Regions from separate parts of the Paenibacillus sp. PK3_47 genome, predicted to be linked through region 1. Evidence: predicted binding sites of a transcription regulator. Region 1 holds the regulator's gene; each other region holds the start of a gene.
What was found. Region 1 encodes LexA, which represses DNA repair genes until DNA is damaged. Its sites were predicted from a motif close to CGAACATATGTTCG; they were not measured.
Positions count from the first base shown of each region.

Region 2: the regulator LexA is predicted to act here: its motif matches at 1,370-1,383, upstream of recA (recombinase RecA).
Region 3: the regulator LexA is predicted to act here: its motif matches at 1,816-1,829, upstream of C2I18_RS22830 (YhjD family protein).
Region 4: the regulator LexA is predicted to act here: its motif matches at 1,142-1,155, upstream of C2I18_RS04325 (YolD-like family protein).

Region 1 covers NZ_CP026029.1:6,629,088-6,632,296, forward strand. Annotated here, with positions in the region: gene C2I18_RS28775 (hypothetical protein) at 1-463, opposite strand, end outside; gene C2I18_RS28780 (DUF896 domain-containing protein) at 512-721, opposite strand; gene C2I18_RS28785 (LysM peptidoglycan-binding domain-containing protein) at 831-1,244, opposite strand; gene lexA (transcriptional repressor LexA) at 1,441-2,067, shown strand; gene C2I18_RS28795 (L,D-transpeptidase) at 2,197-2,535, shown strand; gene C2I18_RS28800 (hypothetical protein) at 2,633-2,854, opposite strand; gene C2I18_RS28805 (hypothetical protein) at 2,975-3,199, opposite strand; gene C2I18_RS28810 (hypothetical protein) at 3,196-3,209, opposite strand, start outside.
Region 2 covers NZ_CP026029.1:6,778,833-6,782,041, forward strand. Annotated here, with positions in the region: gene C2I18_RS29465 (regulatory protein RecX) at 1-151, opposite strand, end outside; gene recA (recombinase RecA) at 236-1,300, opposite strand; gene C2I18_RS29475 (competence/damage-inducible protein A) at 1,599-2,888, opposite strand; gene pgsA (CDP-diacylglycerol--glycerol-3-phosphate 3-phosphatidyltransferase) at 2,937-3,209, opposite strand, start outside.
Region 3 covers NZ_CP026029.1:5,270,570-5,273,778, forward strand. Annotated here, with positions in the region: gene C2I18_RS22815 (xanthine phosphoribosyltransferase) at 1-476, shown strand, start outside; gene C2I18_RS22820 (hypothetical protein) at 581-898, shown strand; gene C2I18_RS22825 (hypothetical protein) at 1,007-1,219, shown strand; gene C2I18_RS22830 (YhjD family protein) at 1,335-1,790, opposite strand; tRNA gene C2I18_RS22835 (tRNA-Leu) at 1,970-2,053, shown strand; gene C2I18_RS22840 (GNAT family N-acetyltransferase) at 2,949-3,209, shown strand, end outside.
Region 4 covers NZ_CP026029.1:935,435-938,643, reverse strand. Annotated here, with positions in the region: gene C2I18_RS04335 (glycosyl hydrolase) at 1-236, shown strand, start outside; gene C2I18_RS04330 (hypothetical protein) at 429-1,007, shown strand; gene C2I18_RS04325 (YolD-like family protein) at 1,204-1,539, shown strand; gene C2I18_RS04320 (hypothetical protein) at 1,611-1,766, opposite strand; gene C2I18_RS04315 (M15 family metallopeptidase) at 1,895-2,575, shown strand; gene C2I18_RS04310 (WGxxGxxG family protein) at 2,647-3,138, shown strand.

The DNA.
Region 1 (3,209 bases):
CAGTGTCATAACGGTTAATCAGTTTGGAGAAAAGCCATTGCTTGCGTTTGCCTTTGTACTTCAGAATTACAACATTGCGGGACAATGTGATTTTCTCAATTTCTGAAGCCTTCAGAAACCGTTCGCGGTTGTATTTAATTGTAGAAACTCTATCGCGTTCTACCTTCAAATACGGTCTGCGGAAGAACAACAGCGCCGCAAGTGCAAAATACAGCACTACCCCCAGCCAATTCGCCAGAACGCCCTGTCCCTGCACCTCATCAATGGAACCGACCACCCAGAACATGATTCCAAGCAGCATTAGCACTACCGGAAATACAATGTTGCGGCCCTTAAAAACCTCAGTGCTCTTGGCAGCTGATTTAGACGAAGCAGCATAAATGGAGTCCTTCCCCTGCTTCTTTCTTTGCTTGTTGACCTGCTGTGTGTTGCGTTGAACCATTCTTTCCCAAGAACGGGCCATCTAAGTTCCCCCTAGTCATTCTGAAATATCTATGAAAAAGACAAAAGGTTACTGTAACGGTCCCTTGCTGCCTTGTCCATTCCCGTCTTCATCCACAATCTCAATGGTATCCAGCTGGGCGCGGAAGTTGCGGCGGATGTTGCCCAGATAGATTTCGCGGAGCTTGGCGCGTTCTGCCAGTTCCTCTTCAGTCAGGCCGTCACTTTTCTGCTTACGGGCCAATTCGTTGATGCGTGCGACCAATTCATCAATATTCAATTCTTTTCCCTCCCTATAAATATCATTTTAACTTTGCCATGAGAAAAAGAGCTTGTCAAGGTTTGCTCCCTGAAAGCTCTTAGAGATTAAGTATAACAGACACTAAGCATTAATACACAGGCAAAGTCAGAACATCCCCGGCCTTGATCCTGGTATCTTTCAAACCGCTGGTTTGTTTAATTCCTTCTATATAAACTGCGGTCTTCATATTGGAGGGTTTGTTCTCCAGTGCAATACTCCACAGTGTATCTCCTCGCTCGACTACAACCCGCTTGCTCTCGGTAATCAAAGATGTTGAACCTGCGAACACATTGCCTACAACAGTAAAGCCGGAAATTACTAACATGAGCACCAGCACAAGCTTAACAAGGCTAACCTGGCGAAGCACTCTCATAATTGATGTTAACTTATCAACAGCGGAACCTTTAGTTTCGTTCATATAAGCTGAAGCGGAATGATTACTGGCAGCCTGCACCTGACGGGGTTCATCGTAAATGCTGCGGTATGTACTGTATTTTAACATAATTATCGGCCTCCAAACACTTGTTCTTACTTTCGAAAATAATATAACACGAACATGTGTTTTGATCAACAGTTTTTTCGAACAGCTGTTCGCAGTTTTGTTTTTGCCAAAAATGCAGATAGTTAGAACTTATGTTTGTACGAACGGCAGTTCTATGTTATAATTTTCCCAAACATATCATATGGGGTTGATTCCGATGTCAAAGATCTCGAGTCGCCAGCTGGCGATCCTGGAATTTATACGTAACGAAGTCCGCAGCAAGGGATATCCTCCTTCCGTCCGGGAAATCGGCGAAGCTGTAGGCCTGGCCTCCAGTTCCACTGTGCATGGTCATCTGGACCGTCTGGAGAAGAAAGGCCTGATCCGCCGCGACCCGACCAAACCGCGTGCCATTGAGCTGCTAGGCCAGGAAGATTCCGAGAATGTGCATCAGTTCGTTCAGACAGTTACCCGGATCCCTGTCGTCGGTAAAGTCACCGCCGGTTTACCGATTACCGCAACTGAGAATATTGAAGACTATTTTCCGCTCCCTACTCATTATGTAGGGGATAACAAGGTATTTATGCTTTCTGTCCTCGGAGACAGTATGGTTGAAGCTGGCATCATGAACGGCGATTATGTCATCGTCCGCCAGCAGCAGACTGCTGACAATGGTGATATTGTTGTTGCCATGACAGAAGAAGATGAAGCAACTGTCAAGACCTTCTACAAGGAACGTGACCATATCCGGCTGCAGCCGGAGAATCCGGCCTACGAACCTCTCCGCCTTAACCGCGTAACGATATTAGGCAGAGTCATCGGACTTTTCCGTGACATCCACTAAAAATTAACTCTCCCTGAAGACTGCACCGCCTCCCTGGCGAAGCGGTCTTTTTATTTTGCCAATATCCTGAAAGTTCCTGAACCGTAAAGACTCCCGGCACATATCCTGTTAACAAAGGAGTGCTGCCCCATGCCTAATTACCGGATTATTGTCGACCTGTCCCAACGAATGCTGTATCTGCTGGATAACGATAAGGTTACCCGGGGGTTCCCGGTCGGGATCGGTAAGGTCCTCACTGCCTCCCCTGTCGGCGAATACACCATTATCAATAAGCAGCCTAACCCCGGCGGGCCTTTTGGCGCCTTCTGGATGGGATTGTCCAAGCCGCATTACGGCATTCACGGAACGAATAACCCTGCCTCTATCGGGCACATGGTGTCACTGGGCTGTATCCGGATGTACAATGAAGATGTAGTGGCCCTCGCTGCGATCATTCCTATTGGAACACGGGTAACGATTCGGGAATAAATCCAACCTCATTGTACCGACGCGGGGCTGTTTATTCCGGAATAAGCAAAAAGGCATCCCGCAGGATGCCTCATCATACTTAAATATCATTTTACAGTTACAGGATACTGCGCAAGAGTCTGCTCGCGACACGGTTTAAGCGCAATGCTTCTCTGATCGATGCTCTGGCTGCCAGCAGTTCACGTCTGGCCCGGCTGGGATTCGGGATCCGGCGCAGGTTCTCATTGATTTCCTCAAGTCTTTCCAGCAAAACCGCACGCTGTGCCTGCAGCGCTCTAAGCGCCCTGCGTATTCTTGCACGTTCAGTCTGTGTCATCATTACACCTCTTTTACTTTTGATAGTATAAGAGATGCAATGCCAACCTTCTGTGCCTGTGTGATCCGGCAGTTTTCTATTTAATAGTGACAGTTAACTATGAACAGACATGTACAGGAACTGTTACTTCGTAATAGACAGACGCACGCGAAACTCAAATTCATCCCGCTGATACAGCATCCCCGCAATCATCACATCATCCGGCGTCCATCTCTGCACAGGCCCGGCATAGTCAGCAATGACATGCGGGCGTCCGTTGACCAGTTGCACGACATAAACTTTTACCTGGGCCAAGGCCGCAGTGAACAGATCTGCATCGCTTTCCAGCACTTTGTATGGAGCTTTCACCGGAACTCCC
Region 2 (3,209 bases), 150 kb from region 1:
TCATATTATACGATCCGAAATGGATGATATAGCGGTGATCCGATTTCTTCAGCCGTTCCACCTTCGTGATCACAAGCTGCTCATTATCAGGGAAATCTGCCAGAACCTGCTCGTCCTGCTCTTCCGGCTCCTCATTCAGTTGGATTACCATTGCTCTCTGTCACCTCAATACTTGCTGATATGTTGAAAAAACGCCCTGCACAATCAATCACAGGGCGCTATATTACGTTATATATTATTCAATTTCAAGCAGCAGGTTTTCTTCTTCCTCTTTCTCAGCTGCAATCTCGGAATCACTTGGTGCAGCCACAATGGTAGTCAGATTGCTGGCTTCACGGATTTTGTTCTCAATCAGAAGGGCAATATCCTGATGTTCCTTCAGGAACTGCTTGGCGTTCTCACGGCCTTGACCCAAACGCTCTCCTTCGTAGGAATACCAGGCGCCGCTCTTGTTGACGATATCCATTTCGGTACCGATATCCACAAGGCTGCCTTCTCTGGAAATCCCTTCGCCGTACATGATATCAACATCAGCCTGCTTGAACGGAGGTGCAACCTTGTTCTTCACGACTTTGATCTTTGTACGGTTACCTACTACATCGTTACCCATCTTGATACTTTCTACACGGCGTACATCAAGCCGCACGGAAGAGTAGAACTTTAGTGCCCGGCCGCCTGGAGTGGTTTCCGGGTTACCGAACATAACACCGATCTTCTCACGAAGCTGGTTGATGAAGATCGCAATGGTGTTGGACTTGTTGATGGCTCCGGACAGCTTACGCAAAGCCTGGGACATCAGGCGGGCTTGCAGACCCACGTGGGAATCCCCCATATCGCCTTCAATTTCCGCTTTAGGTACCAGTGCTGCTACAGAGTCGACAACAATGATGTCTACCGCGCCGCTGCGCACGAGTGCTTCGGCAATTTCAAGCGCCTGCTCGCCGGTATCCGGCTGGGACAGGAGCAATTCATCAATATTAACACCAAGCGCGTTGGCATATTTAGGATCAAGTGCATGCTCTGCATCAATAAAGGCAGCTTGTCCGCCAACCTTTTGAACCTCAGCAATAGCATGAAGAGCAACCGTTGTCTTACCGGAAGACTCCGGTCCGTATACTTCAATGATCCGTCCTTTGGGAAGTCCGCCGATACCTAGTGCAATATCCAGTGCCAAGGCTCCGCTAGGAACAACTTCCACCTTCATGTGATTGGATTCGCCAAGCTTCATGACAGAACCTTTACCAAATTGTTTTTCTATTTGACGAAGCGCCATATCAAGCGCTGCACGACGATCTGACAATCAGACCACTTCCTTCACTGTTTATATTTATATAATACCGTGTTTTGGGGCTCTTGCCAAGCTTTTTTTCGAACATACATTCGTTTTTTTATTGTTTCGGGATAAATCTCCCTTTTATTGTAAGCCTCCTCCCGCATACAGATCTTAAGTCATATTTAACCATAACGAAAGTCCATGCACACAGTCACCAAAGAGCTTGCAGCGGGCGATTCCTGAATATTACAAACAAAAAACCGCAGCAAAGATATCTCAGTGCTACGGTTCTTCCGTATAAATAATTATATACTGTTACGGATTATTATTGCAAGTTCGATCCTTCAAGCGGGGTTGCGATTTTGCGTTCCTCCAGCCTGCGCCACAGACGGTACAGCAGCGCTTTGACCGTACGCAGGCGGATGTTCTCGCGCGTACCCTTGAGATTAAGCTCGAATACCTCTGTAGGGTATCCCCGCTCCGCCAGACCGACGAAGACAAGCCCTACCGGCTTGCGTTCGGAATACCCCGGTCCCGCTACCCCGGTAACAGACAGTCCAAAGTCGGTGTCAGCCGTCATCCTTACCTGATCAGCCAGTACCTCAGCCACTTCACGGCTCACTGCACCAACCGCATCCGGTCCTTCGAGATAGGAAGCTGGCACATTGAGCAGCTTTTTCTTGATCTCATTCGAGTAACACACAATTCCGCCCTTGAACATGGACGCGCTGCCGGGAATACTGGTGATACTCTCCATAAGCAGTCCGCCTGTGCAGCTTTCCGCAGCGCTCAGCGTAAGCCCCGCATCCGCCATCCAGTCCACAATCAGCTGCTCCAGCGGCATGTCTATGTTGGCATACATGTGCTCCGGCAGAATCTCCTGGATTTTTTTCTCCAGCACATCCAGCTTCTCCATCGCCTCACGCTCGGAAGGCGCTTTGGTAGAGATGCGGACCGTAACTTCTCCCTCCTTCGCATAAGGAGCAATGGTCGGATCAGTCTGGTTACGGATAAGATCAATCAGTTTATCTTCCAGAAGCGACTCGCCGATACCGGCAAATTTGAGCATTTTGGAGTAAATCGGCATTTCATTCGTCAGCGCATGATGCTGCAGCCAAGGCTTCGCCTTTTCGGTGAACATCGGCTTCATTTCCCGCGGCGGCCCCGGAAGAACGATATAATACTTGCCTTTATCTGCGAATGCAATGCCCACAGCCAGCCCGATCTCATTAGCAAGCGGTGTGGTTCCTTCAATGATAAGCGCCTGCTTGCGGTTGTTCTCGGTCATGACAATCTTGCGCTCGTCAAAAAACCGCTGTACGTGATCCATAGCAAACTGGTCAATATGAAGCGAACGTCCAAGTGCAGCAGCAAGTGCTTCCTTGGTAAGATCATCCTCAGTCGGACCGATACCGCCGGTGAACAAAATGACATCCGCACGGCTTTGCGCAATTTCTATGGCTTGCTGAAGCCGGCTGCTGTTGTCTCCTACTACTGTCTGAAAATAGACGTCAATTCCCAGGGCGGCAAGCTCTACCGACAAAAACTGGGCATTGCTGTTAACGATTTGTCCAAGTAATAGTTCTGTACCTACGGCAATAATTTCTGCTTTCATAGCTGGCTTCCCCTCCTGGCAGTAGAAATAATGGATTCGTTAATAAGTTTAAGAATTATTAAGCTGCAGCAATTCCTTGTTCTTCACAAAGTAATCAATTCCCGAGTAGATCGTAATAATAGCCGCAGCCCAGATCGCGATATCGTCCAACGGAATGCTTACGAACTGGAACGGGAAGTTGTTGAGCAGCAGAAGCGAGATGGCTACAATCTGCACTATTGTCTTTATCTTACCCCATTTACTGGCTGCAACAACTTTGCCTTCAAGAAGAGCCACCTGGCGCAGTCCGGTTACTGCAAATTCACGGCTGATAATTACGAT
Region 3 (3,209 bases), 1.4 Mb from region 1:
TGCTGACGATGGAAATGGGACGGGAGTTTGCCGGGAGATTTGCGGACGCCGGAGTAACGCGGGTAGTTACTGTGGAATCCTCGGGTATTGCCGTGGCATTTGCCACCGCTTATGAAATGAAGGTGCCGCTGGTCTTTGCCCGCCGCAAAAAAACGCTGCTGGCAGATCCGGATGCCTTGTGCGAGAGAGTCCCTTCGTTTACCAAAGGTATCGTTACGGACATCATGCTGTCCCGCCAATATATCTCCTCTGACGATAAAATTCTTTTTATCGATGATATTATCGCCAACGGGGATGCAGCCCGCGGACTGATCAAAATCATTCAGCGCTCCGGCGCTGAGCTGGTAGGTCTGGGCGTTGTTGTCGAGAAAAGCTTCCAGGCTGGCGCCCGTACGATCAGAGAACAAGGCATCCGGCTGGAATCGCTGGTCAAAATAGAGTCGCTTAGTGAGGGTACGGTTGTTTTTGGAGAGTAACCGGTGACAATTATAGGAACACTGCCTATTTTTTTAACAACTTCTTTTCACCCCATTACTTTTCCTTTATAATAGGGTTTAGACATAGGAGAGGAGGCGTCACAATGGGGAAAGAACCGGTGACAGAGCAATTTTTTATTGATAAATTAGCCGAGGCCAAGGATCATTTCGAGCGTGCGCTGGATTGCAAACATACGGAGTTCGACGATCTGTATCCCTATATGATAGAACATCCTCAGTTTTTCTGGTACAAAAGATATGTAGCCTGGTCTGAGCTTTTGACAATTACAAGCTTGTGCCAAGAACTGGATTTCGACTGGAAGCAGAAGTTCTCTGAACATCAGGTGGAATATCTGGAAGAACGTGTGATGTCCGCTAAAGTTCTTGATTTCTGGTTTGAGAAGAACGAAGCACTGATATAGCAGCTTTATAAGATATACAGAACTGACAGTTCAGTAAGAAATCAGGGCCCAAATGGATCTCATTTGGGTCTTTTTTATGGCAGAACGGCAGAAAGGGGAGGAATTCATATGATAAGTGATGAACAGCTGGATGCCTACCGGATTTCCGGGGAGAGAATACGGGTGGTGCGCGACGCGCTGCCGAGCAATGATATAAGAGGGATCGTGCTGGCTTGGGACGAGTCCCAGGTAATGATCCGCAGACCCAACAAGCATGTTGTGAAGCTGGACCGCAATTATCTGTTCCAGCCTGTTAAAGAGCCCAGACCGGACAATATTTAGAATTTTGTAAGCTCCTGACCGTTGTCATGTCAGAATAGAATATTCTCTGCAATGCAAGACAGCCCCCACCCGGTGTTACCGGGCAGGGGCTGTCTTGCTGTTGTACGGGTAAATCCTAAATGGACAGAGCCATCTGTTCTACAGAGGGGTTCTGCGGAAGAACGCTTAACTCCGGATTCAAGCCAAGATAAGCACGCATCCGCAGCATCATCTCATTCCGGAAACCGGGCCAGAGGATATTCATCTCGCCGACGTATCCCCGGCACGTATACTGGGCTTCGACTCCGCGCTGATCCTGGCGGATGGTCGTAACCTTCAAAGAGTGAGCAGCCAGCTCACGGGTTACCTCCTGCAGCATCAGGGAAGTCTTCTTCGTTGCGCTGGAGACCAGCTCCATATAGAGCTGCGGAGTCTTAAACAGACCGCTCTTACCGATTACCCGGCAATCGCGTTCAAAAACTTTATGGATAAACGTTAGCAGCAGATAGCTTCTGACAAGGGACAATTCGTCTTTGGTTATATCTTCAGGAAGAGTTGGTGTATTTAGGGTAGTTCTCTTGGTAGTCGCCATTATAAATCACCTCATTTATATTATGCGAACTTTTGTTCTTATTATACCTCTTTTCCGTAAATAAAAGCAATATTTAACCAAAAAATTATGTAATTAAATGAAAATAAAAAAATGTTGACTCCAGATTCCTGGCATGGTAAGATCTATCTTGTGGCCGCGAGAGCGAGTCATTGAAATATGCGGTCGTGGCGGAATTGGCAGACGCGCACGGTTCAGGTCCGTGTGGTAGCAATACCGTGGAGGTTCGAGTCCTCTCGACCGCATCATGTTTTACAATGAACAGGTGGTTAAATTGCATTCAGTGCAATTCAACCACCTGTTTTTTATTGTGGCTTTAGCCCATAGGCGTGAAAGGCGTGAAAGATAAATCTATAAGTCCACCTCTTATGTGTGTGGAGGGTACCTCCGTAATAACTGCGGGCACAGTAGCTCCCTTCTTACGGCTCAATGTACTCGGTTTTTCGCATATAATTAGCAACATTTCCTTTGTAATGGCTCAATGTACTCGGTTTTTCGCATATAATTAGCAACATTCCCTTTGTAATGGCTCAATGTACCCGGTTTTTCGCATACAATTAGCAACATTCCCTTTGTAATGGCTCACTGTACTCGGTTTTTCGCATACAATTAGCAACCTTCCCTTCGTAATAGCTAAATGTACTCAGTTTTTCACGTGCAATGAGTTCGATTCCTCAGTAAGAGGATAAAAGGGCGAGGGTGAGAAGTCTACAAGCACAAGCGCCAACCGTGGACAAGCGGGTGTAAGAGTGTAAAAAGAATACGCGATCCATTAGCAGCAACGGGAGTAATAAGTAAGTAACACGTTTAACGGTCAGGTGAGAGTGACAAAAACATTTGGGGCAGGCTGGCGTCATTAGGCACGATATGGCAACATTGGGGATTCTATCAGATAATCCCCCGTTAGACGGGGGCTGGTTCCGGCTATTTTTTTGACAACGCTAATGCACTGCACAGGTGTCCAAGACAGTCCAGTCTCCACGCCGTCAGACTTCCACAACCGCAGGGCGGTAGCAACTAGCTCAGCTGCACCGGCTGTAGTCCGCAGGCTGCTTTCCCTGGTAAAATGATACAGTAGCTGCTGCGGGGTATATTTCTTTGCGGACAGTACAACAACTTTTTTGGCGGGAGTTGATATTGATGATAATTAAAGCGCTGGAAGTTAGCCGGGAAGAAGAGTTTCTGGCTTTTTGCCGGAAGCACCGGGATCAGCTGGATGACTCTTTTCTAAGTGAAGAGGAGCTTGAACGATTTAAGGCTGATGCGGACAATCCCACATACATAGCAGTAAATTCAGACGGAGAGCTGGCGGGTGCCGCCTCGCTGATGCTTAATGATTACAGCCGCAGAGGGCGGAAGGCGCGCCTGAGAATTCTGTATGCGGAACCGGAGGCTGCCGGC
Region 4 (3,209 bases), 1.1 Mb from region 1:
ATTCCTATTCAGATGACGGCATCCGGATATGGATTGACGGTACGCTTGTTATCGACAGCTGGATGAAGCAGAGCGGAGAGGAACGCAGAGGCAGCGTAAAGCTGACAGCAGGCAGACTGCATGAGTTCAAGGTGGAGTATTTTGAGAATCAGGGCGATGCGCGGGCGGTACTGATGTGGGAGAGCCCCAGTCAGGCTAAAAGCGTGATTCCGGCCGGGGCATTTTATATGCCTTAGTAGATAGGCGGCGGTATCCGGTTTTATCGCGGAAAAATAACGAAACGGAGTCCATTTATAGGGGGATTTCCGTTTCTTTTTACTATGTATACGCTTTAAAATGGCAATTTGTTTTATGCATGCTTTTTTTACATTAATTTCATTTGCGCTTTGCAAAACTCGCCATTATTCTGTTAAGTGGAGGGATTTATTATGAGAAAAACTTTACTGACAGGACTACTATTAATGGTGGTTATCCTTAGCGCCTGCAGCAATAATAGTGCCGCACCAGCAACCGAGGAAGAAGTGCAGGAGACTGTACTTAACTTTTACAACGAGATGTCAAAATATGATGAAATGGGCAAGTCCTCGCTGGAAAATTTTAATGCAACACTGACCTCCTATTCGACAGGAAATGCCACCGATAAGGAACTTGAAAAGGCGGTCGATGAATTCCAGGATACGGCCTCCGACCTTGCGGATCAGGTTAAAGACGTGGAAATCGCCAGCAATCTTCCCGATGATATTGAAAAGCTGCTCAGAGATTCGACCATTGCGTTCCAGAGCGCTTATTCCATCAAGGAACAGGCCTCCAAAAGCGCCGTTTCCCCCGATGTGACAGCCGATGAGTTCAACGAAATGAATCAGCAGGCTGACGTAGCGATGCTCTACGGGATCTCGAAATTGAACGAAGCAAGGGAAGCTGTAGGATTGCTTGAAGCAGACAGCAGCGCAGCAGAAGGGGCTTCACAGACGACGGGTTCAGCAGACAGTAGCGAAGCAGGAAATTAAGTAACTTCATAAAAAGAAAAGCTCATAAGGCGCTGTACAGTGGTGATGCTGTTGGCGCTTTTTTGCTGTGTCCATTTTGAACGTGAAAATATAAATTTTCTGGTTGATCAAAACTCGGTTTCGCGGATATAATACAAACATGTGTTCGTGTGCAATATAGAGCGGCAATAACGAGCTTTTTGAAGGAGGAACGGCAATGGGCAAGAAGCTGAATGGCAGCGGTCTGCGGGAGAGCGGCCGGATGATGATCCCGGAACATAATAGCCTTATGATACAGGATAAAAAAGAGACGTGGCGCCGGGTCAGGCCGGTACTGGACGAAGAGAAGCTGGAGGAAATAGAATGTACGCTGGGACTGTCATTGCGGGCGCATGTGCGGGTAACAGTGATCATTTCCGGTCCTTTTGAAAATAAGCAGCTGAGCGGATTCGTCACATCGATTCACACCCATACACGGGAATTCAAGCTGCAGTGGGCGGAAGAATGGAAATGGATTAATGTGGACGATATTGCAGATGCTTATATAGTATGAGCGTAATCTTGGCAGCGGGCACTCTTTTGGGAGTGCCCGGAATTTTTTTCTTACATGCATAATCCCCGGGTCTAGCCGGAGGGATCTGTTTTTTCGTAAGCAATAAGAGTAACGTCCTTGTTCCCTGTAATTCGGGCAACCTCAGCCTCGGCCTGGCGGATCACCTCAATAGCGTCCTCCCGGCCGTTCAGCAGGGCTACTTTGTAGCTGTCGCTGTGTATATCCATGTCTTCACTCCCCTTGTATGGTTAGCATGGCCTTATATCGCGGAAATCATCCAGGATAGAGCAGGAAATAGGGGATGGTACAGGCAAGGGTTCCGGCTAGGGCATTTAATAGACCAGGGGGTGATTACATGCTGACTTTAGATCAGGTCAAGCGTAAATCTGCGGCTTCTCTTGGCAAGCTTCATCCGGCGGTGCAGGCCGGTGCAACCAAACTGATCGAGCGGAGTTACGCCCGGGGCGTGCCGATTGTCATTACCCAGGGAATGCGGAGCATTGCCGAACAGAACGCACTTTATGCGCAGGGCAGAACCAAGAAGGGGCCTATTGTGACTAATGCCAAAGGAGGCAGCAGTTACCATAATTACGGACTGGCGTTTGATTTTGCGCTGCTGCTGCCGGACGGCACAAGCCTCTCCTGGGATATGTCCCGTGACGGGGACAAGGATGGAGCAGCGGATTGGCAGGAGGTCGTGCAGGAGGCCCGTAAGCTGGGCTTTGAGTGGGGCGGAGACTGGACTTCGTTTAAGGATTATCCTCATTTTCAGATGACGTTCGGACTGACAACAGAACAGCTTCGGGCAGGCAGGAGACCAACAGCGCAGCAGGTGCAGGATGCCTTAGCCCGGATTAACGCGAATGAAAGCGGGAATAACAATGAGGTTATTATAACCTTGAACGGACATAAGATTGCGGAGGGTCTGATGGACGGCGGTACCACATATGCACCTGTCCGGGCTGTTGCTGAAGCGCTGGGTGCCGAGGTGACTTATGATCCAGCCAGCAGGACGGTCAAGCTGGTTACCCGATAAAAATTTCCTTGCATAGATGATACGGCACAGGGGGAAATTATCAGCGACAAACCACAAAGGGGGTAAATTTTTTGAACAAGCTGATAACAAGCCTTGCCTGCACAACCGTATTGTCCATGAGTCTTCTTGGTGTAGGATCTGCTGCACATGCTGCAGGTACAGGTGGCGGTATGGGATCTGCTGTTCCTGATACAGGAGCAACAGGCATGAACACCGAACGTACGCATATGCTGAATGGTACAGGCAATGGAACTGGCAATGGTAATGGTACAGGTACAGGCATTGGCACACGAGTTAACAACATGATGGACCGCACGACAGGTACAGTGAACAGAACCACCGACAACATCCTTGGCGGCGACAGAAACAACCGCACAGGTGATAACCACGGTGTGTCACCACTGAGCAACAACAATAATAACAATAACAACAACGGCAGATACCGGGCGACCGCTGCCAACAACAACAATGATGACGGCATGGATTGGGGCTGGCTTGGTCTGATCGGTCTCCTCGGTCTGGCCGGCATGCGCAACAAGAGCAGCGAGCGCGAACGCCGCTAGGCTGTTCGACTATGGTCCGTTCCGGTTCAGGCCGGAGCGGGCTTTTCTGTATTTAATAAAAAAATCGGCAA